Linked DNA regions of Leisingera sp. NJS204. The protein of the gene in region 1 binds, or shares a complex with, the protein of each later gene. Links are inferred from orthologs where the notes say so. Each region holds a gene or a part of one and is shown in the gene's direction. Other genes may lie near its edges.

Region 1 (11,510 bases):
TGATCTGGTCGAACAGATGATCCGCGTTGCCGGCGGCGGCGAGCTGCCGCTGCGCCAGGAAGACGTGAAACTTACCGGCTGGGCGATTGAAAACCGTCTTTATGCCGAAGATCCCTACCGCGGCTTCCTGCCCTCCATCGGCCGCCTGTCGCGCTACCGCCCGCCGGCCGAGACTGCCGCAGGCCCGATGCTGATCAATGGCAAGTGGCAGGGGGATGCGCCCGCGGGCGAGACCGCCGTGCGCAACGACACCGGCGTCTATGAGGGCGGCGAGATCTCGATGTATTATGACCCGATGATCGCCAAGCTTTGCACCTGGGCGCCGACCCGGGCTGAGGCGATCGACGCCATGCGCATTGCCCTCGACAGTTTCGAGGTCGAAGGCATCGGCCACAACCTGCCGTTCCTGTCAGCTGTCATGGATCACCCGATCTTCATCGACGGCACCATGACCACCGCCTTTATCGAGGAACAGTATCCCGAAGGTTTTGAGGGCGTTGAGCTGCCCGAAGCCGACCTGCGCAAGATCGCCGCTTCCTGTGCGGCCATGCACCGGGTTGCCGAAATCCGCCGCACCCGGGTGTCGGGCCGGATGGATAACCACGAACGCAAGGTCGGCACCGATTGGACCGTCACTCTGCAGGGCCAGTCCTATGACGTGGTGATTGACGCCGACCGCGACGGCGCCACTGTCAAGTTCGCCGACGGTGCCGCATTGCGCGTGTCCTCGGACTGGACGCCGGGCGACCAGCTGGCCACCCTGGACGTGGACGGCGAGATCCTGGTGCTGAAGACCGGCAAGGTCACCCAGGGTTTCCGCATCCGCTCCCGCGGGGCGGATCTCAAGGTCCATGTGCGCACCCCGCGCCAAGCGGAACTGGCGCAGCTGATGCCGGAAAAACTGCCGCCCGACACCTCCAAGATGCTGCTGTGCCCGATGCCCGGCCTGATTGTGAAGGTCGACGTCGAAGCGGGGCAGGAGGTCCAGGAGGGTCAGGCCCTTTGCACCATCGAGGCGATGAAGATGGAAAACATCCTGCGCGCCGAGAAAAAGGGTGTGGTCGCCAAGATCAACGCAGGCGCCGGCGACAGCCTGGCGGTCGACGATGTGATCATGGAATTCGAATAATGCACCACGGGGCAGGCATATATGCGGACGCGGCGGCGGGGTCTCCCGCCGGCGGCTGCGTGCCTGCCCCGCACAGCACGCCCCCGTGCACGAAATCTTCAGGAATCTCTGCCATCCTGCCCGGGTTGAACTTCCTCAAGGTGCCGTATGTTCCGCTTAATGACCGGTTTGCTTTCGGGCATTCTCCTGCTGACGGGCTGCACGCTCGACAAGGAAGAGGAGGTGCGCGTGCTGCTGTCCGAATGGACGGAACTGGGCGAAACCTTCTTTTTCCAATCCTCGTCCACCTGCACCGCTGCGGTTTTCCACACAACGGAACAGCCGCGGATCACCTCGCTGCTGGGCAGGGCGCGATCCGTCAACACCGGCATGAAAATGCTGGCAGACGGCAAGCCGGTTGTGTTCCGCGTGGCGGGAAAGTCCCCCAATGCGGTGACCGAGGCGATCATGTCGCGGGATCTGCCGCAGGGTATCGGGATCCTGAATTCGGGCCTGGCCGGCGTCAATTGCATGAGCGAGATCGTCAAGGGCGTCTACTACCGGGCCATCCTGAACCCGCAATCCAACCTTGTCTTTGTGCCGGACAGCCATGCCATGGTTGTGCTCGACAAACAGGCGATGGCGCTGATTTACGTCCGCGGCAACAGCTGACAGCAGGCGCGGCCCGGTCAGCTCAGCCGCCGCGCCGCTCTTCCACTTCGCGCAGCCGCTCGGGGAATTTGTCGATGGTGCGGGACAATTCGCGCGCCGTCCAAGGGTGCGGTTTGCGCAGCTTCACGCCGCCGTCCTTGCCGACCAGAACCAGCATGAACCCGCGCGGACGCAGCTTTTTGCGCAGCGCCGATTTTGCGGCCGGATCGGTGTCAACCAGCACCACCACATCCCGGGTTTTCAGAACCTTGGCGCCCTGCATCAGCCGCTCCATCTGCTCGTGGAAGCGCGGGTCGTCGGGGCTGTCGGCAAACACCACCACAGGGCGCTGCTTCCACTGGAAATCCTCCAGTTCCACATCATACCCGGGCTGTATCCAATCAGGCGCACTGCCATCTGCAGCCAGGGCCGCAAGCGGAATAAAACCTGCCAAAACAACGGTTAGGATTGCTCTCATGATCTCTCCTGTCCCGTTGAATATATGCGCCGCGGCGGCAAATGCGACCGGGAAATCCGCAACTTGGCCAAAAAACATCATCGTTAACGGGATACTGAGGGGTTGCCGGCCATGATTGTGCCATTCCCCTTGACCGGGCTGCGGCCTGCGGCCCTCCAGAAGAGGTCCCGAAGCATGATGAAAGTGATCCTTCATACCGGTGCGCACCGCTGCGCAACCACGTCGTTTCAGGAATACATGCGCCAGAACGCCGATGGGCTTGCCAAACAGCGCATTGGGTTCTGGGGGCCGTTCCGCACCAGGGGCGGGCTGTTCCACGGCATCCAGCCCGGGCCTGCACGGGTGACCGGCCGCGACCTCGCCCAGCGCGCCCGCGGACGGCTGCAGATCCAGATTTCCGGCTGCCGCCAGCAGGGCATCCATCAGCTGCTGATCAGTGAAGAAAACATGATCGGCTCCATCCGCGGCAACCTGCGGTTTGGCGATCTTTATAACGGCGTGGGGGAACGGATGGCGCGGTTCTCCCAGGCCTTCGGCAATGCTGTGACAGACGTGGCACTCAGCATCCGCAGCCTGGACGGCTACTGGACCTCGGCACTGGCCTATGCGGTGGCCCGCGGCCACCGGGTGCCATCTGCAGCGCAGCTTGACCGTCTGGTGCAGGCGCCGCGCAGCTGGCGCGATGTGATCACCGATATTGCCTGCGCGGTGCCTGATGTGCGCCTGCATGTGCTGCCGTTTGAAACCTTTGGCACCCGGCCCGAGGCACAGCTGGCCGCCCTCACCGGGGCCGAGGCGCCGCGCACCCACGCAAGGGTGCGGCTCAACGCCTCGCTGTGCCTGCAGGACCTGCGCGCCAGCGTGCCGTCCTCTGCGGCGGCCAAACTGCCAGAGGGCTCAGGCCGCTGGCGCCCCTTTGACGACGCGCAGACCGCACGCCTGCGCGAGGCGTATGCCGACGACATGATGTGGCTGGCAGGCGGTGCCGATGGCATCGCCGCGCTGGCCCATGATCCCGATAAACCGGCGGCGGGCTTGAACCCGCCCCACACCGGACTGACAAGAGGAAGACCTGATGACAAACAAAGACGAATGGCAGGCTCTGGCTGAGAAAGAGCTGCGCGGACGGGCGGTTGACGACCTTAATTGGCAGACGCTGGAAGGCATCGAGGTCAAGCCGCTTTATACCGAAGACGACACCAAGGACCTGCCCCACATGGGCACGCTGCCCGGCGTCGGCCCGTTTACCCGCGGCGTCAAGGCCACCATGTATGCCGGCCGCCCCTGGACCATCCGCCAGTACGCGGGCTTTTCCACCGCCGAGGAAAGCAACGCCTTCTACCGCCGCAACCTGGCCGCCGGCCAGCAGGGTGTCTCGGTCGCCTTCGACCTCGCCACCCACCGCGGTTATGACAGCGATCACCCCCGTGTGGTCGGCGACGTCGGCAAGGCCGGCGTGGCGATTGACAGCGTCGAGGACATGAAAATCCTGTTCGACGGCATCCCGCTCGACAAGGTTTCGGTCTCGATGACCATGAACGGCGCGGTGGTCCCGGTTCTGGCATCCTTCATTGTTGCAGGCGAAGAACAGGGCCACGATAAATCGGTCCTCGCAGGCACCATTCAGAACGACATTCTGAAGGAGTTCATGGTCCGCAACACCTATATCTATCCGCCGAAACCCTCGATGCGGATCATCTCGGACATTATCGAATACACCTCCAACGAGATGCCCAAGTTCAACTCGATCTCGATCTCCGGCTACCACATGCAGGAGGCCGGCGCGAACCTGGTGCAGGAGCTGGCCTATACCATCGCCGACGGGCGCGAATATGTGCGCGCGGCGCTGGATGCCGGTATGGACGTGGATAAATTCGCAGGGCGGCTGTCGTTCTTCTTTGCGATCGGCATGAACTTCTTCATGGAAATCGCCAAACTGCGCGCCGCCCGTACCCTGTGGCACCGGGTGATGACCGAATTCGGCGCCAAGTCCGAACGCTCCAAGATGCTGCGCACCCATTGCCAGACCTCCGGTGTGTCGCTGCAGGAGCAGGATCCCTACAACAACGTGATCCGCACCGCCTATGAGGCGATGAGCGCAGTCCTCGGCGGCACGCAAAGCCTGCACACCAACGCGCTGGATGAAGCCATCGCGCTGCCCACCGATTTCTCCGCCCGCATCGCCCGCAACACCCAGCTGGTGCTGCAGGAGGAAACCGGTGTGACCAATGTCGTCGATCCGCTGGCCGGCTCTTATTATGTCGAAAGCCTCACCAACGACCTGATCGAACAGGCCTGGGCCTTGATCGAAGAGGTGGAGGAAATGGGCGGCATGACCAAGGCGGTTGAGAGCGGCATGCCCAAGCTGCGCATTGAGGAAAGCGCCGCCCGCCGCCAGGCGATGATTGACCGCGGCGACGAGGTGGTTGTCGGCGTCAATAAGTACCGCAAGGAAAAAGAAGACCTGATCGACATCCTGGATGTGGACAATGTGGCTGTCCGCGAGTCTCAGATCGCCCGTTTGCAGAAAATGCGGGCCGGCCGCGACGAAACCGCTTGCCAGGCCGCGCTTGATGAACTTACCCGCCGTGCCCAGGCGGGTAGCGGCAATCTGCTGGAAGCCGCAGTTGAAGCCGCCCGCGCGCGGGCCTCAGTCGGAGAAATCTCCATGGCGATGGAAAAGGAATTCGGCCGCCACCGTGCGGAAGTGAAGACTTTGGCGGGGGTCTATGGTGCCGCATACGAAGGCGATGAAGGCTTTGCCGCGATCCAGAAATCGATCGAGGATTTCGCCGAAGAAGAGGGCCGCCGCCCGCGTCTTCTGGTGGTCAAGATGGGCCAGGACGGCCACGACCGCGGCGCCAAGGTGATTGCGACGGCGTTCGCTGACATCGGTTTCGACGTTGATGTCGGCCCGCTGTTCCAGACCCCTGCCGAGGCCGCGCAGGACGCCATCGACAATGACGTCCATGTGATCGGCATCTCCAGCCAGGCGGCAGGACACAAGACATTGGCACCGCAGCTGGTCGAGGCGCTGAAGGCGGAAGGGGCAGGCGACATCCTGGTGATCTGCGGCGGCGTGATCCCGCAGCAGGATTACGAGTTCCTGTATTCCAAGGGCGTCAAGGCAATCTTTGGCCCCGGCACCAACATCCCCGAGGCCGCCCAGGACATCCTGCGCCTGATCCGCGAAGCGCGGGCGTAACGTAAGTAGCAGGTGGCTCCCGCACCCGCAGGTGCCAGCCCTGCGGGCAAACCCCTTGGCGGCTTAGGGCCTGGCAGTTCACCCTGCCAGGTGAACTGTCGGCATCGCGCGCCGTCAGGCGCGCGATGCCCCGCCCAACGGGAGCGGATGTGCCTTCGGCACAGCCTGCGACAGGCGGGAGCGCTGGCGGTTTTGAGTGTCCTCTCAGCGCCGGTGGCGGGTGCCCGCTTCACTGTCCTTGACGGCAAATCCCGCCTTGCACCCCGCCGCTGTCCGGCTAGTCTTTGGCCGCAAAAGGGGAGGCGCAAATGATACTTGATCACCTGGCCGTGGCCGGCGAAACGCTGGAAGAGGCGGTTGCCCATGCCGAAGAGGCCCTTGGCGCCGCGCTTGGCCCCGGTGGCTCCCACACCCGGTATGGCACCCATAACCGCCTCATCGGGCTGGAGGACGGCCTTTACCTCGAAGCCATCGCCATCGACATTGAGGCCGAGCCGCAGGAGCAGCCGCGCTGGTTTGACCTCAACCGTTTCAAAGGCCCCGCAAGACTGAACAACTGGATTCTTCGAAGCGAAAACCTTGAGACTGAGAAACCGTTGCTGCCGCCCCATGCGCAGCGGCATGTGGCGATGCAGCGCGGCAGTCTCAGCTGGCTGATGACAGTGCCAAGCGACGGGTTTTTGCCGTTTGACAACATCTTTCCTGCGGTGCTGCAGTGGCAGGCCGAACCGCCCGCCGGCAAGCTGCCGCGGTCGCGCTGCCGCCTGACCCGCCTGATCCTCAGCCACCCGGAGGCCAAAGACCTGCAAGCCGCATTGGACCGGATCCTCGCCGACCCGCGCGTTGCTGTGGAGCAGGGTAAGCCTGCGATGCTGGCGGAATTCGAAACCCCGCATGGGCCAAGGGTGCTGCGATGAAAATCCGCTCTGCCCGCCCTGATGATGCCAAAGCCGTCTGCACCATTGCCAACTGGGTGATCCGCGACACGCTGGCCACCTTCAACACCATTGAAAAGTCGCCTGAAGACGTCCGGGAACAGATCGCGGCCGGCAACGGCGCCTATCTGGTGGCGGAACAGGGCGGCAGGATCCTCGGCCACGCGCATTATTTCCTGTTCCGCCCCGGTCCCGGCTACCGTTTCACGGCTGAGCACACCATTCATCTGCTGCCCGAAGCACAGGGGCAGGGCGCGGGCCGCAAGCTGATGCAGGCGCTTGAGGCCAAGGCGGAACAGGCGGGCATTCACGTGCTGATCGCCAGTGTCAGCAGTGCCAATCCCGCAGCAATCGCTTTCCATGCAGCTATGGGCTATGTGGAAACCGCAAGGATGCCGGAACTGGGTTGCAAGCAGGGGCGCTGGCTCGACACTGTTTTCATGCAGAAAATCCTGACGCCCGGTATTCCCGCCCCTGACAACCCCGGCAAAGACGCATAGGCTGGCAACATGTCACTTTGGACCCGCATATCCGACGCGCTGGCAGCCCTTGCCGCAGGCGAAAGCCTGTCGGAAGTCTTTGACCGCTTGCGCGCACCACCCGAACGCACCGTGGCCTTTGCCATTGCCGTCATCGCCCTTGGCGCCAAGATGGCCAAGGCCGACGGGCAGGTCACCCGCGACGAGGTCGCCGCCTTCCGCGAGGTGTTCCAGATCGCCCGCGATGATGAAACAGGTGCTGCCCGCGTCTTTGACATGGCGCGCACCGATGTGGCCGGCTATCAGGAATACGCCCGCCGCATCCACAGCATGTTTGCCGATGACCCCACCACGCTGTGCGACCTGATGGAGGGGCTGTTTCATATCGCCATGGCCGATGGCTTCTATCACCCCGGCGAGAATGAATTCCTGGAGGAAGTAAGCCGCATCTTCGGCCAGACTCCGCAGCAGTTCCTGGCGCTTAGGGCGCGGTTTGTGCCGGATGCGCCCAAGGATCCCTATACTGTGCTGGGTGTCAGCCCGGATATGGCCATGGACGAGATCCGCAAGCATTGGCGCAAGCTGGTGCGCGACACCCACCCGGATGCGATGATCGCCCGCGGGGTGCCCGAAGAGGCCGTGCGGCTGGCGGAGAAGCGGATGATCGACATCAACCGCGCTTGGGATGAAATCAATGGATGCTGCGGCAATGCGGCTGGCAACCTATAATATCGAATGGTTCGCCAACTTGTTTGATGCAGAGGATAATCTGCTGCTTGACGGCGAACGTTCCTCCCGCCACGGGGTCGACCGATACACCCAGGGCCACGCCATCGCCCATGTGCTGCGCCGCATTGATGCCGATGCGGTGATGGTGGTGGAGGCGCCCAATACCGGCCGCAGCCAGCGCACCACCCGCGCGTTGGAGCGCTTTGCGGCTGAAGCCGGGCTCAGAGCGCGCGAGGCCGTCAGCGGCTTTGCCAACGACACCCAGCAGGAAATTGCACTGCTGTTTGATCCGGATGTTCTGGACGCCCGCCATGATCCCCGCGCCACGGCGGATGCGCCGCGGTTTGACGGGGTGTTCGGCATTGACCTCGACATCGACGCCCAGGCCGATCAAGTGCGGTTTTCCAAGCCGCCGCTGGAACTGGCGGTGACCACCAAAGGCGGCACGCCGCTGCGGATGATCGGCGCGCATCTGAAATCCAAGGCGCCGCATGGTGCCCGGACCAGGAACGAGGTCGCCACTGTCTCCATCGCCAACCGGCGGAAGCAGCTGGCACAGGCGATCTGGCTGCACCGGCGGGTGGCGGAACATGCCGCAGCGGGGGAGCATTTGGTGGTTCTGGGGGATCTGAACGACGGCCCAGGCCTGGATGAATTTGAGAAACTGTTCGGCCAGTCCTCGGTTGAGATCGTGATGGGCAGCCTGCTGAACGACCCCAACGCGCAAAGCCTCTTGCGTCCGCGCGCCACCGTTCTGCCCAGCACCTCGCGGTTCTACAATCCTGAAACCAAACGCTATTTCTGCGCGCTTTTGGACTATGTGATGATCTCGCACAGCCTGATGGGGCAGCAGCCCAAGTGGCGCATCTGGCACCCGTTCGAGGACGCGGAATGCTACGGTGATGCGGAGTTGCGCCAGGCGCTGCTGAATGCCTCGGATCATTTCCCGGTGACGCTGGATATCGCGCTGGCGTGAGGTGGCGGAGACTTGCAGCTTAAAGATAATGAAACGATATCTGCCGAAGACGCCAAGTGCAGAGAAGAGCCCTTCTTACCGAATGCTGCATCGCAGTGCTTCATCCGAAAAATCTCTTTACAGTGTGATAAGGCTGTGGCTGGCTGATTGTAAAATCAGGAAGGTGTTTCAATGGATTTTCAAATTTGGTTGGCGTTTGTCGCCGCCTCAACCGCGCTTCTTCTTATTCCTGGGCCAACGGTTCTGCTCGTCCTCAGCTACGCTATGAGCCAAAGTAAGAGAGTGGCTCTCGCAACCGTCGGTGGTGTTGCGTTAGGTGACTTGATCGCGATGTCTGCTTCGCTCGCTGGTTTGGGTGCTTTAGTCCTCGCGTCCGCAACCCTTTTCACTGCTTTAAAGTGGGTGGGTGCCGTTTATCTCGTCTATCTGGGGATAAAACTTTTCCGCAGTGCATCAATGGCTTCACTCGGAGACATTGAAAAAGTGACCGAAGCACGAGCTTCCAGCGTTTTCGGCCACGCGGCAGCTGTGACCGCACTCAATCCGAAGTCCATCGTCTTCTTCATCGCTTTCGTGCCTCAGTTCATTGTCGTGGACAGCCCACTTCTCCCGCAATTCGCGATATTGGTGGCAACATTCGTAGGATTGGCGGCGATCAACGCGCTCGCATATGCGATCCTGGCGGACAAACTCAGGGCGAAGATTGCACGGCCATCGGTATTGGCATGGTTCTCTCGGTTGGGCGGTGGCGCACTTGTTGCGATGGGGGTTGCAACAGCGACATTCAAGCGAGCGCAATAGCGAACGGGAACGGCAGCCAAGTCCGCTGACCGGTCCACCAGCTCCCGCGCGGCATTGGAATGCAGCCCCTGTTACCCCCGGCAAGACCTCCCTATATTGGCACTATGAAACAGATCCTTTTGCCAGCCGCCCTCGTTGCCCTGATGTCCGTTCCGCTTGCCGCCCAGGAAGCCGGGGAGGAGGGCGGTGCCCCCTCTCTGATGGAGCGCGGGGCGGAACTGTTCTGGGAGGGGCTGCGCGAGGAAATGGCGCCGGCGCTGGAAGACCTGCAGGGCATGATGGAGGACATCGGCCCCTCGATGGGGGCTTTCCTTGCCGAAATGGGGCCTGCGCTGGCCGAAATCGCCAAGGAGGTGAAGGATTGGAGCGCCTATGAGCTGCCCGAGATCCTGCCCAACGGCGATATCATCATCCGCAAGAAACCCAAGGACAACGCGCCCGCCGAGAAAGACAAGGGCGAGGAGGAAGGCGTCACCGAAATCTGACGCAGCGCCAAAGGACCTTACGCCTCAGACGGACCGGCGGGTTTGCTGAAACTCAGCTGCACCCCGGCATCCAATGCCTTGCCCAGAGATTGCAACCGGGCTTCGGCAACTTCGCCGTACAGCGGCCGAGCCGCATCCGGCAGTTCCGCGTGCAGAACCCGCTTGCGCGGCTGCCAGCGCAAGCTGCCGATGGCGCCGGTGCTGGTCAGCATCAGCATTGCGCCGAACCGCATCGCCTTGCCCAGCACCTCGGCCTCGTGCTGGCCCTTTTCGTCCAGCAGCCCATAGAGGTATTCGAACGAGCTGCCCTGCCGCTTGTTGCTGTAACGGTGCAGCAGCGCCAGGCCCAGGAACACCCGTTCCGAATGTTTCAACCCGCCCAGGTTGGCGCGGGTGGCGTTGTCGAAACAGACCTCGGCGCGGTAGTCGGGATGGGCGCGCCAGCTGACGTCATGCAACAGGCAGGCCGCCTTGACCAGCCGCCGTTTGGCCAGCGGGGCACCGCTGAACAGCGGGCTGACAAATTCATACAGGGTGCCGCCGAAACCGGGTACGCGGGCGTCCTTGGCCTCGGCAAAGCGCGAGGCTTCGATCAGCGGATCGCGGGCGCGCAGCCGCTGCGGCATCTGTTCGTACAGCAGGCCTTCGCGGATACCATAGCTGGAGACGGCGATATCCTTGGGTTTGAAAGTCTTGACCAGCCGGGTCAGCACGTCGATCGCATAGGGCACCAGCGACATCCGGCTGGCGGAGACGCCGCAGGCGTTGCGCAGCTTGTCCAGGTTTGTGGTCTCAATATAGCGGGCGGTTTCGCGCACGTCCTTGGCGGACATCCGGTATTCATGCAGCACCTTCAGCGGATAGCCGCGCCGGTGCATGTCGATGCGGGCAATCGCCCGCCAGCTGCCGCCGACCAGGAACAGCCGGTCGCGCTGCGCGCCCATCGCGCCTTTCAGCTGTTCGATCACCTCCTTGATATGGGCTTTGCGGCCTTTGCGCCCGCCCTTGATGTCGCGCAGCTTCAGCGGTCCCAGGGATGAGGTGACCCGGCGCCCGACAGAGTTCTCCTGTATTTCCGCCAGCTCCATTGACGAGCCGCCGATATCGCAGACCAGCCCATAGGCGCCGGGCCAGCCCAGCAGTACGCCCTGCGCCGACAGCCGCGCCTCTTCGCGCCCGTCGATAACGTGGATCTTCAGCCCGGTCTCGCGCAGCACTTCGGCGCAGAAATCCGGCCCGTCCCCGGCGTCGCGCACCGCGGCGGTGGCAACGGCGGACAGCGGCGGCAGGCCCATGCCCTTGGCCAGATGCTGAAACCGGCGCAGCGCCGACAGGGCGCGGGCGCGCCCCTCGGGGTTCAGGCGTCCCGACTCCGACAGGCCCGCGCCAAGCGCGCACATGATCTTTTCGTTATAGAAATAAGCCGGGCTGCGGGCGGCGCCGTCGAACACCACCAGCCGGACCGAGTTGGAGCCGACATCGACCACCCCCACCCGCGACAGTGCCCGGGCCCTGGGGTCATCAAAGATCGGGCGGCCGAAGGGCCCCCAATCGGCATTGGCGGCGGCGGGGTCCTGGGTGACGTTCATGAGGGCTCCGTCTGGCAATCCGCGGTCAGGATGGTCGAAGGGAGGGCAGCGGTCAACCGCTTGCGGATGCGTCA
Region 2 (11,358 bases), 180 kb from region 1 along the record:
TTCGGTGGCGTGCACGATGGCCGCCAGCGGACCGACCGCATTGGCGACATCATTGGCGCCATGGGCAAAGGAAAGAAGGGCGGCGGAAATCACCAGCGGCAGGCCGAACAGCGCCTTCAGCGATTTGTTGCGGTTTTCCATGCCCTCGGACTGGCGCTTGATCAGCGGCGCGGTGATCACATAAGACAGCGCCCCGGCGCCTGCACCGATCAGCAGTGCGGTCTGCAGGTCGATCTTGACGATCCGCTTCAGGCCCTTCAGCGCCAGATAGGCGGCAAAGGCGCCTGCCATGATCCCCACCAGCACCGGCACCCAGCGCCGGGCGGCGGCGATCTTGTCGTCCTGATAGATGATCTTGGCCTTGATGAAGGCCAGGAACAGTGCCGCAACCACCCCGCCCAAAACGGGCGAAATCACCCAGCTGGCGGCGATCTTGCCCATGGTGGGCCAGTTCACCGCGGCAATGCCTGCGGCAGCCACACCGGCGCCCAGCACGCCGCCAACCACCGAATGGGTGGTAGACACAGGCGCGCCGACCCAGGTGGCCAGGTTCACCCACAGCGCCGAGGAAATGAGGGCTGCCATCATCGCCCAGATGAACACGCTGCTGCTGGAAACCGCAGCGGGGTCGATGATGCCCTTGGAGATGGTTGAAACCACGTCACCGCCCGCCAGCAGCGCACCGGCGCTTTCGGCAATGGCGGCAATCACAATGGCGCCGCCCATGGTCAGCGCATTGGCGCCCACCGCCGGCCCCATGTTGTTGGCAACGTCATTGGCGCCGATGTTGATCGCCATATAGGCGCCGAATGCGGCGGCGGCGATCACCACCATATTCATCGCCGAGCCGCCGAAGAAGACGCCGGCCGCCAGGCCGGCCACTACGATAAAGGCCAGTGCGATACCGGGCCCCACCAGAGGCCGGGAGGCATAGGCTGTCGCCAGTTCGAGCTGGGAGATCCTGTTCAGATCCTTGTCCAGCGTGTTCCACTGCGTGCGCTGATCTTGATCGCTCATCGTCGCATTCCTGATTCCGAGGTCTGCGCACGCGCCTAACGCTGCTCCGGTCACGGATCAAGCGTTAGACATGAAAATGTCACATAACTTTTACAATTGACGCAAAAGCTCCTGCAGCTGCGGCTCCTGCACCAGCGTTGCGGCCTGTTCCGGGCGCATCCATTGGCGGTTGCGTTCAGCGGATTCGGGGTAGTCGTCGGTCAGCTGCTCCACCTCGGCGGAGAAAATCAGCGTCGTCACCGGTTCTTCGGTGCCGTTGTCGTGGTATTTGGTGTAGTTGTACTCACCGATCGGCTTTTGCGAAATGCGGGCCTCGCGGACGCCCGCTTCTTCCCAGGCTTCCTGCAGGGCGGAATCCGGTCCGTCCTTGCCCTCGACCGGCCAGCCTTTGGGCAGGATCCAGCGGCCGGTGCCACGGCTGGTGATCATCAGCACTTCTTTGCCGTCCTCGCCGGTGCGGCAGCACAGCGCGGCGACTTGCAGGCGGTTTGGTCGTTTCAGCATCGGCTTGAGAATTTCTTCCCAGGCGCGGATCAGAGTGCTTGTCATATATGCTCAGCCTTTGTGGTTGGGTTGGTCCCGTGTTTTGTGTGGAATTGTGGGAAAGTAAGCCTGAATGCCCGGAGATTCAAGGCCGCGGCCTGAGATATGCCGCCGGGGGCGGCGCGCAGGCCGCCGCATTTATGCACCGTTTGCGTTCGCCGCGAAGCGTCGCGGTGCCGCCGCTTCGGGTGCCGGGCAGCCCCGGACGGGCAGGGCTCCCGCCGCCAGGACAGCGCATCACAGATGCGCCGCCGGCCGTTGGGCCGGGCAGCGCGCCTTGCGGCGCGCTGCGGGTGGCTATTTGCGCCGTTTTGCCCGCAATGTCGGATCTTCCTGTGTGGGGTCCTCGGGCCAGGGGTGCCTGGGGTATTGCGCGCGCATGTCCTTGCGGACGTCCGCGTATGACCCCGCCCAAAAACCTGGCAGGTCGCGGGTGATTTGAATCGGGCGCTGTGCCGGGGACAAAAGGGCTATCTTCAGCGGAACGCCGCCCACGCATGGGTGGCGGCTGACGCCGAACAGCTCCTGCAGGCGGACGGAGATTTCCGGCACTTCACCGTCATAGCTGATCGGGATCTTGCGCCCCAGCGGCGTGATGAAACTGCCCGGCGCCTCGCGGTCCAGAAGCTGCGTCTGCTCCCAGTTGAGGGCGGCACGCAGCGCGGGCAGCAGGTCGAAACGTTTCCAGTCCCCGGCAGATTTCACCCCGTCCAACATCGGCAGCAGCCAGTCTTCCAGCGTATCCGTCAGGCCGGGGAGGGAGAAATCCGGCAAATCATGTCCTTCGCCGCGCACCAGCTCCACCCGTGCGGCAAGCCGCGCCGCGGCGCCGGTCAGCCGCAGGCCGAGGTCGCGCACGCCGTCCAGCATCGCCCGCGCCACCGCGTCCGGCGGCACGTCATTCCAGATCCGGTCATCCAGCACGACGGCACCCAGCCGCTCCTGCTGGCGGGCCGTCACCCGGCGGTCACGCTTGGACCACTCGCACATATCATCCCAAGCGATCTGATCCGCAAACAGTTCGCGGATTTCGCTTTGGGAGATCTGCGCCGCCATCCGGATCCTGGCTTCACGCGGGTTGCCGTCGGTGTCCAGCGCCACGATGAAAGGCGCGCCCGCCAGCGTGTCGCTGCTTTCCAGCACCGCGCCCTTGCCGCCGGACAGCACAAACCGCGGCGCGTCGCCCTTGCGCCGCTGCCCGATGCGGTCGGGATAGGCCAACGCGGCCATCGCTGCCGGGGACAGCATGCCAGTACCCGTAACATTACCGGTGCCGCGCCCGGCCTGCTGTTCCAACCGCCGGGCCTCGCTTTTGATCCGTTCCACCACTGGGCGGTTCAGCTGATAGGGGCGGGCGCGTTCAAACCCCTTGGGATCCTTTAGCGCCTTCAGCCGCAATAACAGATCGGCAGGGGCCCCGCGCAGCGGGTCGCGCTCGCTCAAGAGGGCTGCCAGCGGCGCCGCAGCCGGGCCGGCGGTCAGCAGCATGTGGCCAAGGCGGGGATGCAGCGGCAGGGATGAGAGCGCCTTGCCGTGTTCGGTGATCCGCCCCTGCGCGGTCAACGCGCCCAGCATCTGCAGCAGCGCTTGCGCTTCGCTCAGCGCGCCGGCAGGCGGCGGGCTGAGGAACGACAGATCCTCCGGCGCTGCCCCCCACAATGCCAGCTCCAGCGCCAGATCCGTAAGGTCGGCGCTTTCAATCTCGGCCGGGGCGAAACCCATCAGCGCGCCTTCTTCGCCCTTGGTCCACAGCCGGTAGCAGACGCCCTTGGCCACCCGGCCTGCTCGGCCCTGGCGCTGGGTGGCCTCGGCGCGGGTCACTTTCTCGGTCACCAGCCGCGACATGCCGGAGCCGGGGTCAAACCGCGCCCGCCTGGACTGCCCCATATCCACCACCACCCGGATATCCTGAATGGTCAGCGAGGTTTCGGCAATCGAGGTTGCCAGCACCACCTTGCGCCCTTCCTTCTCGGGCTGAATGGCGGCGCGCTGCTCGGCAAAGGGCAGGGCGCCGAACAAGGGGCGGATATGGCAATGGCCGGGCAGGCGTTTGGCCAAGGCACCGGCGGCGCGGCGGATTTCGCCCTCGCCGGGCAGAAACACCAGAATGCCGCCGCCCTGATCCCGGCCTGCGCTGCGGGTGTCCCTTTCCGCCTGCACCACCAGATCCGCCAGTGCATCGCCGCGCCGGGCCTGGGCAGGCAGAGGGCGTTCCAGCCAGCGCGTCTCCACCGGATAGCTGCGCCCCTCGGAGGTGACCATCGGTGCGTCCATCAGCGCCGCCACCGGTTCCGCGTCCAGCGTTGCCGACATTGCCATCAGGATCAGGTCATCGCGCAGGGCGCCCGCCACCTCAAGACACAGGGCAAGCCCCAGATCGGCGTTCAGCGAGCGTTCGTGGAATTCATCAAAGATCACCGCGCCGATGCCGGGCAGGTCCGGGTCCGACTGCAGCATCCGGGTCAGGATGCCCTCGGTCACCACCTCGATCCGGGTGGACCTGGAAACCTTGGCATCGCCTCGCACCCTATAGCCGACGGTCTGGCCGGGTTTCTCGCCCAGCGTTTCCGCCATCCGTTCGGCGGCGGCGCGGGCGGCCAAGCGGCGGGGTTCCAGCATCACAATGCGGCCCTGGGTCAACGCCGCCTCCAGCATCGCCAGCGGCACCCGCGTGGTCTTGCCTGCACCCGGCGGCGCCTGCAGCACGGCACGGCGATGGCCGCGCAGGGCGTCCAGCAGTTCGGGGAGGGCGTCTTCGATCGGCAATCTGGTCATGCCGCCTTATCGCCAAAGCCGGCGGTCAGGTCCAGCGGCCAGTCCGCCGGGGCAGAGCCTGCGCAAACCGGATCAAGCGCGGCGGATTTGCCGCCTTTTCTGCGGCATCGGCTGATGTAGGTTGTGCGGCAAACGGCAGGGACTGGACTTTGCGGCCACGCATGCGCCAAGGTCCGCCCATCACGACAGGAAGACACGCATGGATACCGAACAGCTGAAGCAGAAGATCCTGGCCGGCGACCGCCGGGCCCTGGCCCGCGCCATCACCCTGGTGGAAAGCGGCCGCGATGATCACCGTACCAAGGCGCAGGAACTGCTGTCGGAGCTGGCAAAACACAAACGCCAGTCGCTGCGCATCGGCCTGTCGGGCACACCGGGGGTGGGTAAGTCCACCTTCATCGAAAGCTTCGGCATGATGCTGACAGCGCTGGGCCTGCGCGTTGCGGTGCTGGCGGTGGACCCCAGCTCGGCGCGCTCCGGCGGTTCGATCCTGGGCGACAAGACCCGGATGGAGCGCCTCAGCCGCGACAAGAACGCCTTTATCCGCCCGTCCCCCAGCCAGACCCACCTGGGCGGCGTCGCCCGCCGCTCGCGCGAGGCGGTGGCCCTGTGCGAGGCGGCAGGGTTTGACGTGGTGCTGGTTGAAACCGTCGGCGTCGGCCAGTCGGAAACCGTGGTGGCCGAGATGTCGGACCTGTTCCTGCTTCTGCTGGCACCTGCTGGCGGCGATGAGCTGCAGGGCGTGAAGCGCGGTATCATGGAAATGGCCGACCTCATCCTGGTCAACAAGGCCGACGGTCCATTGAAACCGGTCGCGACCCGCACCTGCGCTGACTACGCCGGTGCCCTGCGCCTGTTGCGCAAGCGCCCGCAGGACCCCGAGGGCTTCCCCAAGGCGCTGATGGTCTCGGCAGTCGAGGAACACGGGCTGGAGCAAGCCTGGGAGGAGATGCAGGCGCTGACCGCCTGGCGCCGCGACAACGGTCATTGGGAGCGGCGGCGCGCGGATCAATCCTGCTACTGGTTCGATCAGGAAGTGCGCCAGGCATTGCTGGCGCGGCTGCATACCGCCAGTGCCCAATCCGCCATGGCAGAGCTGTCCGGCCAGGTGGCCAAGGGTGCGCTGACCCCGGCGGCGGCGGCGCAGCAGATGCTGCAGGACCATCTGAAGGGCTGACCGCCATGCAGGAGATCCGGGTCTTTGACGGCGAAAAATTGCGCGCCTCGCTGTTCAACGCGGGGGCAAAGCGCCTGTTTGCGACCTTCCGCCAGCGGGTTGCCGTGGCGGGCGAATTCGAAGACCGCGGCCCGGTGAAAAACATGACCCGGCACGGCTATGCGCATCTGCATATCCAGTGCCGCGACAACGACTGGTATGTAAACAGCGAAACCCAGGCGCTGTCGCGCAGCCTGAAAGACCTGACCAAGGGCTATAGGGACGCGGCGGCCATGGGGTTTTCCATGGGCGGCTACGGGGCGCTGCGGTTTTCTTCGGCGCTGAACCTGAAGCGGCTGATCGCTGTCTCGCCGCAATACACCATTGCGCAAGGTGCGGTGCCGCATGACCGCCGCCGCAAGGAAGCGGCCGCTTTCGATGAAGCGCTGGGCGACCTGATCCGTTATGGCCGCCACGGTGTGAAAGGGGTGGTGCTGTTCGATCCGTTCCGCAAGATGGATCTGAACCATGCGCTGTACATACAGGCGGTGTTTCCGGACTTGCAACTGTGCCGGGTGTCCTGCGGCGGCCATCCCGCCAGCCAGGTGATCCGCGAGGGCGGCAGTTTCTGGGATCTGCAGTCGATGCTGCACACAGGCCCGCTGACTGCGGCGCGGGTTCTGGGCCTGCACAGAGAGCGGCGCAGGCGCTCGCAGACCTATTGGCGGCGCTTGGCGCGGGTTGCGCGCCACTGCGGCAGGCCGCAGCTTGGCGCCGCGGCGGACGCCCGGCTTGAAAGGCTTGCAGCCGAACAGGAAAACGGGCAGTAAACGCCTCAAGAAAGCTGAGTTGAATCACTTGACGCTGTTGCTGGTTGATCGTATGAGCAGCGGACCAGTTTTCGGGCGCAGCCAATGGCAGCGCCCCTTGTGATTTGGTCCGGATCTGCTCCGGACCTCCGAAAAACGAAGGATGATGATATGTCGCGCCGTTGCGAACTGACCGGAAAAGGCCCGATGACTGGCAACAATGTCAGCCACGCGAAAAACAGAACCCGCCGCCGGTTTCTGCCGAACCTGAATGATGTGACCCTGCAGTCCGAGACCCTGGGCCGCGGCGTCAAGCTGAAGATCTCCGCAGCAGCCCTGCGCTCGGTTGATCACCGTGGCGGTCTGGACGCCTTCCTGGCAAAAGCCAAGAACGAAGAGCTGTCCGACACCGCCCTGAAAGTGAAAAAAGAGATCGCCAAGGCACAAGCCGCCGAGGCCTGATAGGCCTTGATTGGCCGAACTGGCCTGATCCTTTCACTGGATTTCAGTTACACTTACAGACACCGCGCATGAGCAATCAAGCGCGGTGTTTGCGTTTGCGCAATCTGCCGCGGTGATGGCTCTTGCGGCGGCGGTACAGGGCGGGCATATCTGCCTGTGATGAAACACATTCTGCGCCTTTACCTTGGCCTGTTCCTGGCCCTTGCGGTTGCCCTGACAGGCCATAGCGCTGCTGCACGGCAGGGTATGCGCGATGCGGCCGGGCAGATGGTGATCTGCACAGGTTTGGGGCCGGAAGTTATCTATGTGGACAGCGAAGGCCAGCCGGTCCAGCCGCCGCACAGCTGCCCTGATTGCGTGATGCATTTGCTGGATGCCGTGGCGCCGCCTGCCACGCTGCCGGTTTCCGGGCAGTCGGCGGGCCGTGTGCACGCGGTTTCGCATAAGGCCGCCATTGGCAGCTATTTCAAACCAAGGGCCAGCGCACGTTCGCCGCCTGCGGCCTGATTGCAGACAAGCCCATTTCCCCAAAATTCAATCGTTTCTTATGAGGAGGCACAAAATGTCCCTGAAATCTGTATTCCTTGCCGCCGCTGCGGCAGCCGCATTGGCCGGGTCCGCTTTTGCAGACGGTGCCCACAAAATCATGGTCCATGACCAATACGCACGGGTGTCCTCGCCCACCGCCAAGGCCGGTGCTGCTTTCATGGCGATCATGAACCAGACCCATGCGGATGACCGGCTGATCGATGTCCGCTCGGATGTGGCCGCCAGGGTGCAGCTGCACACCCACAAGGAAGGTGATGACGGTGTCATGAAGATGATGCATGTCGAAGAAGGCTTTGCCATTGCCGAGGGCGACACCCATATGCTGAAGCGCGGCGGCGACCACATCATGTTCATGGGGTTGAACCAGGCGCTGAACCATGGCGATGTGGTCAAAGTCACGTTGGTGTTCGAAAACGCCGGCGAAGTCGAAATCGAAGTGCCGGTCGATTTGGAACGCAAAGCCGAAGGTCACGGCAGCCACTCAAACTGAACCCGGGCACGATAGAGTAGGGCGGGCGCGGCGTCAGGCTGCGCCGCAGCCCTCCTTCGCGCCCAAAGCCCGCCGGATGGCGGGCTTTTTGGTGTCCAGGATCAGCCCAGCAGTCCTGCCACCCAGGCCGGGACGGTTTCGGTGGCGGGACCAAAGCGGCGCTCGGCAAAGCGGGAGGCGGTGGCAGAGGGTTCCAGGTTCAGCTCCACCGTATGGGCGCCCGCCAGATGCGCCTCATCGACAAAGGCGGCAGCCGGGTAGACCTCGCCCGAGGTGCCGATGGCGGCATACAGATCCGCATCTGCGAGATGGGTGTAGATCTCTTCCATGAAATACGGCATCTCGCCGAACCAGACCACGCCGGGACGGCCCGCGGGCGCCGCACAGGCGGGGCAGGGGTGTCCGGTCTGCATTTCCATCGGTGCAGTCCAGCTATGGCCGCAGGTGGCGCAAACAGCGCCTTCCAGCCTGCCGTGCATATGCAGCACATCCGCCGCGCCGCCGGCCTCGTGCAGGGTGTCCACATTCTGGGTAACGATCACCACCTCGCCCGGATGTTCCCTTTGCAGCCGCGCCAGCGCCTGATGCGCCGCATTAGGCCTGGCCTCAGCCGCCTGGGCGCGGCGGGCATTGTAAAAGCGATGCACCAGATCCGGGTTGCGGGCAAACCCTTCGGGTGTTGCCACATCCTCGATCCGGTGCTGCGCCCAGAGGCCGCCCTCGTCGCGGAAGGTGCCCAGCCCGCTTTCGGCGGAAATCCCGGCGCCGGTCAGGATGACAATCTTCACACTCTTTCCCATCGCCGCGGAACCTCCTATCACTGACCCTATTCACAGGAGCCATAGACGCATGCCTACCTGTATTCTGTTTGTCTGCCTAGGAAACATCTGCCGCTCCCCGGCGGCCGAAGGCGTGTTCCGCGCGTTGTGCCCGGATGTAGAAACCGACAGTGCCGGCACGGCCTCCTATCACGCAGGCGAGCCGCCATACGGCCCGATGCAGGTAGCAGCGCAGGCGCGGGGGCTGGATATCTCGGACCTGCGGGCGCGGCAGTTCCGGCGCGGTGATTTCGAAGATTTCGATCTGATCATTGCAATGGACGCCAGCAATCTGGAGAATATCGAGGCCCTGCGTCCGGTAGGCAATGAAACCCCGGTGCGCCTGTTCACGGACTACGCGCCGGAAACCGGCGCCGGTCATGTGCCCGACCCTTACTATACCCGCGATTTCGACGGCTGCCTGGATCTGATCGAGGCTGCTGCCAAGGGCCTCAAAGCGGTCCTCTGACTTATTCGGCGATCACCCGGAAACCGCCTGCCAGGAAAGGCAGCTGTTGCACCGCCGGATCAATCATCTGGGTCTGCACCAGCCGGCGCAGGGTTTCCGCAACGTCGCGCGGCACCCGGTCGGCCCAATCAGCCGCTGTAAACAGTGAAATTGTCCGCGACATCTCGCCAAAGGGCAGCGGAAAAGCATCGATCTGGTCGTGGAACCGTGCTGCCCGCATATATCCCAGCGGCGTTGTCACCGCCCAGCCGATCCGCCGTGCCACCATCGCCATCAGCGCCAGATGCGAGCCGACCTCGAACCGGTCCTCGAACTCCAGCTTCTGGCGCACCAGCAGCCCCTCGATCTGCTGCGAGATCAGCTGCTCGCGCGCGTAGCGCAGAAACGGCAAATCCTGCAGCTGCTCCGCCGCCTGTGCCGCATCGGACAAGGCGCCGCGCGGCGCCACCAGAATGAAGGGATCGCGCACCAGCGGGTATTCCACCAGCCCCTCATGCAGCCCGCCGGCGGTGGCGGCAACGGCAATATGCAGCTCGCGGGCCTCCATTGCCTGCACGATGTCATGGCTGGAGGCGGTGATCATCTTGAAGCGGCACTGTGTCAGGCTGTCCGCTAGAATAGTGGCCAGCCGCGGGGTCAGGTCGTTGTCGAAATCATCAATCAGACCGATCGACAGCGCCTGCAAGTGGCTGAGATCCATCACCGTCAGCTCGCTTTGGGCCAGCCGCAGCTCCGACAGGACCGCCTCGGTCCGGGCCAGGAAACTGCGCCCGGCGGCGGTCAGCACCATCGGGCGGCGGCCATGGTCGATCAACTCGCTGTCCAGTGCCTTTTCCAGGTTGCGCATCTGCTGGCTGACGGCGGGCTGGCTGAGGCCGGTCATCTCTGCCGCTTGCGCCACTGATCCGGTCTTGGCCAAAGCCTCGAACACTTCCAGCCCGCGCAGGGTAACACCTTTGATCAACATGCAATCGCTCCAATACCTTACGCCGTTTGTTCCGCTTTGCTGCAGCCCGGTCAAGGGGGGCAAAGGCACAGCCTTTCCCCCTTGCGAAAATGCCGCAGCGCAGATGTATCAAAACGGTCAAAGGCACCCGTGGGGTGCCTTTGCTTTACCGTGCAGCTTGGGGAAATGACGAAGGCAGGCTCAGCCGCAGTTGCGCGCTGCATGATCTCCAAAGGCCTTGTAGCGCAGCCACAGCCGCTCGTCCGTGCGGCTGGAGGACTGGCGCACCACTTGGGCCTGGTGCGGATCGGAAAACCATTTCGACACGGTCTTGCGCTCGGCCCGTGTCAGGCTGCGGTTGGCCACCTTCTGGATGCAGCTGCACAACCCGGGCGAGGCCGCGGTGCGGTCCGACTGGCGGCAGGCGCGTTCAATCGCGCCGGCCTCGGCCCCCGAAGGTGCCAATGCTGCAAGAGATCCGGCGCAAAGCGCGGCGGTCAAGAAAAATCTCATCTGGCTCGTGCCCCGTTTTTTGGCAAGCGGATCTGATGCCCGCGGAATTGCCCGCAGTATGCCAAAAGCCAAGGTGCGTTTCAATCATGGTGAACGGGGTGTTGAGAAGGCCAGTGTTCAGCAGGGCTGGAGCGCCGGTTGCCGGCACTCCAGCGGCTGCCGGTCTCAGGTTTGGTTTGGCCCGCGCATTGCGCGGATCGCCTGGCGCACGGCTTTCCAGTCCGCCGCCTCATCGTCTTTGCCGGCTGCTTCGCAGCTGCGCATCTTCTGCGCGGCCTCCAGCTCGGCCTTGTCGCCATGCGCACTATACAGCGCGCGGGCATATTCGGTCGCTTTGATTGCATCCATGCGGGTCGTCCTCCTTTGCTGTGTTTCCCGCCAGAGGGGCGCGCGTTTCGCGGAATGAGGCGAGTATAGCGCATTTCGCCGCCGCGCGCAGGGAGGGCGGAGAAATTGAGGCGTTTGGGCGGGGAGGGGAGGTGTTTGCAGATCATGGTGAGGACAGTGCCGGTCCGCAGGCGGAAGCGAAGCGCCCGCCGTTTTGCCGAAGGCAAACCGGCGGTTTGACAGCGAAGGTCAGACACGGCCCGGCCTTGCGGCTGGGCGGGAGGGGTAATTCAGCCGGGTGGCAGCGTTTTGACAAAGGCCCAAATGGCCTTGGCAACTGATTGCACGCTTTCAGTTTGAGCAGTGACAGTCACTGCTGTTGCTCCAGCGGTCCATTTGGCCCCGGCCTTTGCCAGTTCCTTGGAGCCTTCGCGGATCATGCCGTCGGCAATCGACCCGCAGTATGCTGCCATGCGCCGTGAAA

What was found.
Region 2: the proteins of scpA (region 1) and meaB are in contact, whole or in part, in a crystal structure (PDB 8DPB), measured with the Methylorubrum extorquens proteins. The link is inferred for Leisingera sp. NJS204 from one-to-one orthologs. Residues at the interface, in SOR27001.1 of Methylorubrum extorquens: Glu577, Glu578, Asn579, Asp580, Gly581, Arg582, Arg583, Arg585, His596, Ala604, Ser605, Ala608, Asp609, Gly611, Phe612, Asp613, Val614, Asp615, Ile616, Gly617, Pro618, Leu619, Glu625, Arg628, Gln629, Val631, Glu632, Asn633, Asp634, Glu661; in SOR26638.1 of Methylorubrum extorquens: Arg20, Ala21, Ala24, Arg25, Thr28, Ser32, Arg33, Arg34, His37, Thr98, Gly99, Gly100, Ser101, Ile102, Leu103, Lys106, Thr107, Ala110, Ala113, Ile114, Asp115, Arg116, Ala118, Phe119, Ile120, Arg121, Pro122, Pro124.

The regions. Positions count from the first base shown.
Region 1 is NZ_CP035417.1:1,496,586-1,508,095, forward strand. The notes cover bases 2,878-5,877. They hold scpA (methylmalonyl-CoA mutase), read left to right. Parts: upstream 2,878-3,312; coding sequence 3,313-5,442; downstream 5,443-5,877. Other genes in these bases: ETW24_RS07360 (hypothetical protein), read left to right, coding at 2,878-3,347; ETW24_RS07370 (VOC family protein), read left to right, coding at 5,751-5,877. Outside these bases: ETW24_RS07345 (acetyl-CoA carboxylase biotin carboxylase subunit), read left to right, coding at 1-1,129; ETW24_RS07350 (hypothetical protein), read left to right, coding at 1,289-1,780; ETW24_RS07355 (DUF4174 domain-containing protein), read right to left, coding at 1,803-2,237; more of ETW24_RS07360, read left to right, coding at 2,412-2,877; more of ETW24_RS07370, read left to right, coding at 5,878-6,359; ETW24_RS07375 (GNAT family N-acetyltransferase), read left to right, coding at 6,356-6,877; ETW24_RS07380 (molecular chaperone DjiA), read left to right, coding at 6,887-7,585; ETW24_RS07385 (endonuclease/exonuclease/phosphatase family protein), read left to right, coding at 7,566-8,561; ETW24_RS07390 (LysE family translocator), read left to right, coding at 8,733-9,362; ETW24_RS07395 (hypothetical protein), read left to right, coding at 9,467-9,847; ETW24_RS07400 (Ppx/GppA family phosphatase), read right to left, coding at 9,865-11,436; ETW24_RS07405 (HdaA/DnaA family protein), read right to left, coding at 11,489-11,510. UniProt on the Escherichia coli protein: Catalyzes the interconversion of succinyl-CoA and methylmalonyl-CoA. Could be part of a pathway that converts succinate to propionate.
Region 2 is NZ_CP035417.1:1,315,725-1,327,082, forward strand. The notes cover bases 3,676-6,523. They hold meaB (methylmalonyl Co-A mutase-associated GTPase MeaB), read left to right. Parts: upstream 3,676-4,534; coding sequence 4,535-5,512; downstream 5,513-6,523. Other genes in these bases: hrpB (ATP-dependent helicase HrpB), read right to left, coding at 3,676-4,335; ETW24_RS06450 (alpha/beta hydrolase), read left to right, coding at 5,518-6,321; rpmB (50S ribosomal protein L28), read left to right, coding at 6,472-6,523. In the rest of the region: ETW24_RS06430 (inorganic phosphate transporter), read right to left, coding at 1-1,017; ETW24_RS06435 (NUDIX hydrolase), read right to left, coding at 1,108-1,566; more of hrpB, read right to left, coding at 1,858-3,675; more of rpmB, read left to right, coding at 6,524-6,762; ETW24_RS24460 (hypothetical protein), read left to right, coding at 6,922-7,269; ETW24_RS06465 (copper chaperone PCu(A)C), read left to right, coding at 7,325-7,801; ETW24_RS06470 (NAD-dependent deacylase), read right to left, coding at 7,903-8,601; ETW24_RS06475 (low molecular weight protein-tyrosine-phosphatase), read left to right, coding at 8,651-9,088; ETW24_RS06480 (LysR family transcriptional regulator), read right to left, coding at 9,090-10,055; ETW24_RS06485 (hypothetical protein), read right to left, coding at 10,236-10,547; ETW24_RS06490 (hypothetical protein), read right to left, coding at 10,713-10,895; ETW24_RS06495 (hypothetical protein), read right to left, coding at 11,165-11,358. UniProt on the Escherichia coli protein: Binds and hydrolyzes GTP. Likely functions as a G-protein chaperone that assists AdoCbl cofactor delivery to the methylmalonyl-CoA mutase (MCM) ScpA and reactivation of the enzyme during catalysis.